Regions from separate parts of the Clostridium sp. Marseille-Q7071 genome, predicted to be linked through region 2. Evidence: a T-box and tRNA genes for the amino acid it is inferred to sense, from the RefSeq annotation. Region 2 holds a T-box; the other holds one or more tRNA genes.
The links. The T-box of region 2 lies ahead of lysS (lysine--tRNA ligase). A T-box ahead of a tRNA ligase gene usually reads a tRNA of that ligase, here a tRNA-Lys.

Region 1 (3,220 bases), 2.6 Mb from region 2:
CTTAATTTTGTTTCTTTTTGGATTTTACCCCAATCTTCACCGTCAATCATCATTTCCTTTGCTTGGTTTTTAGTACCATTTTCTCTTTCGTCTTTCATTTTAATGCCTCCAAAATATTTTAATTATATTTTTACCATTTTCATTTTCTTTTATGTATAAATACAAAAATACTAAAACTAACATTAATTATGCTTATTTTATAGCGATTCTATAAACTTTATGGGTAATAACATAATATATAACTTTATTACAGAAGCTATTAATATATATTTTTTGTAATAAATCTATTTTATTAGTTAAAAGACTTCTTTATTTCAGTTTTAACTAAATATGTTTTTTTATTCCCATGTAATGTAAAATACTACTGCATACTATAAAATAAAACTATTTGAATAACTATTAATCAATGAAAAATAGGTCATATTGGAAATATAGGGGATTTATTAAATAAATTATAATGTTTTCCTTTTGATTATAATTAACTTACAGAGGTTTCGATTTGAGAGAAAAGGTTTTATTATTGAAGATAATTTTTATATAGTAAAAATTTTGAAAGAGTGTTTTAAGAAATCTAGACATGATAATATATAAGCTTCTACTTACATAAGAACTAAAATTCATAAAAACTAAAAGTTATATTCTAATAATAATTATAAATGCAAAAATGATAATTATGATAAAGTAAAATCCTTAAAGTTTTATGTACAAATCTACAATAATATAAGTACAAATACTTCAGAAGACTTTATTGAAAGTCTATATTAAAATTAAATCATAAAAAGAAAGTCGTCATAATTATGCTGACTTTCTTTCTATGATTCTCATGAACCTAATAATAGAAAATTATGTGGCATTAATAATTCTTACCTTATGAAAAAATTATAACTCAACACTATTTATAATGTAGAAACATATTTTATCTTATTTTTTATATATACAATCAACATGCCCATCATTCCACCACTAGTATCTAATATAACATCTTTTATACTTCCTTCTCTTCCAATTACAAATAATTGATGAAATTCATCACTACAAGCATAGAGAAACACAAATACTATACTTAAAAGAATGCTACTTTTAAATTTAAAATATTCTTTTAATACATTATAAAAAAGTATATAAAGAATAAAATATTCTGTGAAATGTCCTAACTTTCTAATTATGAAATTTGATAATTCTCCAAAAATACCATTAAAATTTATTCCTATAGTTCGAAGCATAGATATAACCAAATAACTTTGTTCATCAGATTGTATCGATGGCTGATGTGAAAACCAAAATATAATACACATCCATGCTATAAGTAGAAACCATTTTAATTTTTTATTCATAATTTTTTCCTCGCTAAATTATATTTTAAATAATATACCTATAAAAGAAAACTTAATTTTATCTTTTATATAGAATTCATTGGTGAAATTCTAAGTTTTCATATAGAAACCCTATATAGGGATACAATGCGAAAACTTAATATATACTCTGGAAAATAAATTTTCTATAAAAACAGATTAACCCCTTAGAAATTAAGGATTAATAATTAAAAATGAAAAATTTAGGATGAAATTCACTGTTAGTGAATTTCTAAAATGAAGTTTATCTTAAAAAACTCCAAAGACTTTGACGGTGGAGTTTTAACCATAATTCTTCATTATTAATTCTTAATTTTTAATTCATTGTAAAAATTTTATTATGAAAATTAAAATCATGCATAAGCTAAATTTCCATTAAGGAACCCTACAGTATCCTTTAATTATAGTATTAATTATTAAGTTGATTATGCATTATTTACAATATAAAAAAATCCTTAGTACACATTGTACTAAGGATTGGTGGCTCACCGGGGGATCGAACCCCGGACACCATGATTAAAAGTCATGTGCTCTACCGACTGAGCTAGTGAACCATATTACTAAGCTAAGTTAAACTTAGCTTAGCACTACCTGGCAACAACCTACCCTCCCACAGGGTCTCCCCTGCAGTACTCTCGGCGTCCTAAGGCTTAACCTGCCTGTTCGGAATGGAAAGGGGTGTTACCCTTAGGACCATCATCACCAGATAATTATTCTTCCAATAATATTAGAGTTCTCTACTGTTGACTTTACGGATATTTATATAATTCTCTAACATTATTGTACTTTTTATAATAATATTATTAACATATTATTATAAAATATTCAAGATTTATCTTAAGAGAACTACATATTCATGTAGTCACTCCTACAAAGGTATTTAATCAATAAGCGAAACATCTTTAAAAATTTATATAAGCTTCACATTACTACGTCAGCTTCAGTCAATCCTTATACTGCTCGCTTCTATTAATTTCAAAGAAATTATTCTCTGAAAATTGCACAGTGAAATCAATTAGGTCAAGCCCTCGACTTATTAGTATGAGTCAGCTGAACATGTTGCCATGCTTACACCTCTCACCTATCAACCTGGTGTTCTTCCAGGAGTCTTACTAACTTATGTTATGGGAAATCTCATCTTAGGGGGGGCTTCACGCTTAGATGCTTTCAGCGTTTATCCCTTCCAGACATAGCTACCCAGCTGTGCCACTGGCGTGACAACTGGTGCACCAGAGGTCTGTCCATCCCGGTCCTCTCGTACTAAGGACAGCTCCCTTCAAATTTCCTACGCCCGCGACGGATAGGGACCGAACTGTCTCACGACGTTCTGAACCCAGCTCGCGTGCCGCTTTAATGGGCGAACAGCCCAACCCTTGGGACCTACTTCAGCCCCAGGATGCGACGAGCCGACATCGAGGTGCCAAACCTCCCCGTCGATGTGGACTCTTGGGGGAGATCAGCCTGTTATCCCCGAGGTAGCTTTTATCCGTTGAGCGATGGCCCTCCCACGAGGAACCACCGGATCACTAAGCCCGACTTTCGTCCCTGCTCCACTTGTCTGTGTCGCAGTCAGGCTCCCTTCTGCCTTTGCACTCTTCGAACGATTTCCGACCGTTCTGAGGGAACCTTTGGGCGCCTCCGTTACTTTTTTGGAGGCGACCGCCCCAGTCAAACTGCCCACCTAACAATGTCCCGTGACCTGATTCAAGGCCTCCGGTTAGAATTCCAGTACTATCAGGGTGGTATCCCAAGGATGACTCCACAAAGGCTGACGCCCTTGCTTCCAAGTCTCCCACCTATCCTGTACAGATAGTACCGAAACTCAATGCTAAATTGCAGTAAAGCTCTACGGGGTCTTTCCGTCCAAT
Region 2 (3,220 bases):
TGCAATCAGTACTATAATTGGTAGAGTTACTATAGTTCTTTCAATAAAGATTATTATTAAATCTTTTATGGAAACAGGAATTTTAGAGCCTATTAGTAATCCACCTACTTCAGACATGTATATAAGTTGTGTTACTGAAGTACAAGCTATAACAAAACGAGTCAAATCACTTTTAATAGTACTTCCTATAACAGTAGGTAGAAACATATCTGCAAATCCTACAATTAAAGTTTGAGAAGCCTCTTTTGCTTCAGGTACTCTTAATAATTCAAGTAAAGGAATAAAAGGAAGTCCTAAAAATTTAAATATAGGAGTATACTCTGCAATTATTAATGCTAAAGTACCTATTGCCATAACTATAGGTATAACACCCATCCACATATCTAAAACATTTGTAATACCTTCTGTTAAGACTCCTGCTACGCCACTATTCTTGCTAGCTTTTTCAACAGCTTGTTTTAATCCCCATTGAAAAGGAGTAAAACCTTCAGGAATTTCTTCTTTGATATTTTGTTTATTATCTCCATAATAGGTATCTGGTTTTTTAGATAATGGTGGAATACGTGGTGTTATGATTGCTGCCACAATTCCTGCAAAGGTAACTGTTAAGTAAAATGGTACAAATAGATGACCAAGATTTACTTGAGAAATTACAACAAGACTAAAAGTGATAGATACAGCAGAGAAAGTTGTACCTATTACCGCTGCTTCACGAGTGGTATAAAATCCGTCTTCATATTGTTTGCTAGTTAAAAGTACTCCAATGGTACCATCTCCAAGCCATGAAGCAATACAGTCTATTGAGGAACGTCCAGGCAATTTAAAAATAGGACGCATTACTTTAGTTAACAACGTACCAAAAAATTCTAGTAGTCCAAAGTTTAAAAGCAATGGTAAAAACATGCCTGCAAATAAGAATACAGAAAATAAGATAGGTAATAAGCTATATAAAAGCAATCCTCCAGTATTTTCTGACCAAATCATTTCAGGTCCTATTTTAAATGCAGTGCAAACTGCAAATATCATACTAGCAATTCTTGCAATTAGCCAAATAGGTGATATATTAAATAATGTATTTAAAAAGCTATTTTTTAAGATAAATTTAGGTTTAAATATCTTAGTTAAAATAGTTCCTGTTACAGTTACACATATAATGACAGTCATAACAATTGGTAGTATTTCTACAAAATAATTAAGAACAAATTTAGATAATACAGCTACAGGTATAGTAATATCTCCATTGTATAAAATAGGTGTCATAAAAAATAATACCCCTATTAATGATGGAATAATAAAACGTAACAAATCAGCTGAGGAATATTTCCTTTGATTTAAATTTTCCATTAATAAATTTCCTTTCTTATAAAGTTAATAATTATACAAACAATATTTATAATAATACATTATTTTTAATTCGCCAACCCTTATTTGTAATTAACCTTATATTGCTATAAATAAAAATACAAGGAATGAATAAAATTTGTATAATCATGCAAAATATTCATAATTATAGATTTATTAAAAATTGATAGAAACAAAGTTTAGAAGAAAAATCATATGATTTAAGAGATTTTTTTAAAAAGTTAATTTTCTTATTGACTTTTGCAATTATTCGAATTAAAATAATATTTAAAATATAAAGACTATGAAGAGAAGAGTAGATAAATTAATTGTTGTACAGAGAACTCCAGTAGGTGAGAGGGAGTGAATGAATTATTTATCGAAAAAAGACTCTGAGTTTCAGGTGGATTTTAACTTGCTAGTTAAAAGTATACTTTGACAGGAGCTCCTGTTATAGAGCTAGGGTATAATCACAGAAATTGTGACGTACTTGAAGAGGTTAATATGGTGACGTATTAACAAACTGGGGTGGTACCGCGAAGTTAATTACTCTCGTCCCCAAGACTATTGTCTTGGAGGTGAGAGTTTTATTTTTGACTTTTTTTAATTTTAATAAGACATCTAATATAAAAACACTAGTTACTTTAAGAAGATGTCTAACTTTTAAAAATGAAAGGTGGTATCATTAATGTTTAGAAATTATGAAAATATTGAAGATTTAAGAGAAATAATGAATGACGCAAATGAATTTGTAGTAGAAAGAGTTAAAAAATTAAATGAGTTAATAGAAAGAGGAATAAATCCATACCCATATAGTTTTAAAGGATGTGTTTATTCAAATTATATAATAGACAATTTTCATGATATAAAAGAAGAAGAAGTTTTTACGCTATCAGGAAGAATAATGCTTCTTAGAAGAATGGGAAATGTCACATTTTTAAACCTAAGAGATCAAGAAGGAGATATACAGGTATATCTAAATAAGGGTGCATTAGGTAATGAAAGGTATAATTTATTAAAACTTATAGACACAGGAGATATTATTGGGGTAGAAGGTACAGTATTTAAGACTAAAACAGGGGAAATAACAATTAAAGCGAGTGAGTTCACTATGCTTTCTAAATCTATAAGACCATTACCTGAAAAATACCATGGAATTCAAGATATGGATTTAAGACAAAGACATCGTTCATTAGATATGATTATGAATTCAGAGGTTAAGGAAAGATTTATAAAGCGTTCAAGAGCTTTAAGTTATATAAGAGAGTTTATGAATAGCATAGGATTTTTTGAAATGGAAACTCCTATTCTCGACACTAAATATGGTGGAGGGGAAGCAAAGCCTTTTGTCACCTATGTAAATGCACTAAGCTCTGACGTTTATATGAATGTATCTCCTGAGCTTTATTTGAAGAGGCTTATGGTAGGGGGTGTAGATAGGGTTTACACTATAGGAAGATCCTTTAGAAATGAAGGAATTGACAGAACTCATTACCCTGAATTTACTCTTTTCGAATGTTATATGGCATATGCGGACTACACAGATATGATGAGGCTTATGGAGAATTTATATGAGTATGTATTTACTAAAGTAAACGGAACAACAAAGAGTGTCTATGATGGTGTAGAAATTGATTTTAAAGCACCATGGAGAAGAGCTAGAATGTGTGATTTAGTAAAAGAAGATACAGGGATTGATGTAGAGTTCTTATCAAGAGAAGAAATTGTGAAAATAGTAGAGGAAAGAGAATTGCTAAGTGAGGAAGCTTTAGAAGGATTAGATATTAAAGACATGACAAAAGGTGATTTAATAATGACTATTTTTGATGAGTATTCAGCTTCAAAGCTAGTAGAACCTACTTTTGTAATAGATTTTCCT

Region 1: it has a tRNA-Lys gene. The T-box ahead of lysS (lysine--tRNA ligase) is inferred to sense a tRNA for this amino acid. The anticodon was not compared.

What each region holds. Positions count from the first base shown of each region.
Region 1 covers NZ_CBCOPR010000001.1:3,402,796-3,406,015, forward strand. The annotation lists gene ACWPW7_RS16145 (hypothetical protein) at 1-98, opposite strand, end outside; gene ACWPW7_RS16150 (VanZ family protein) at 897-1,334, opposite strand; tRNA gene ACWPW7_RS16155 (tRNA-Lys) at 1,831-1,906, opposite strand; rRNA gene rrf (5S ribosomal RNA) at 1,942-2,059, opposite strand; rRNA gene ACWPW7_RS16165 (23S ribosomal RNA) at 2,369-3,220, opposite strand, start outside.
Region 2 covers NZ_CBCOPR010000001.1:789,635-792,854, forward strand. The annotation lists gene ACWPW7_RS03680 (YjiH family protein) at 1-1,344, opposite strand, end outside; T-box leader at 1,637-1,904, shown strand; gene lysS (lysine--tRNA ligase) at 2,030-3,220, shown strand, end outside.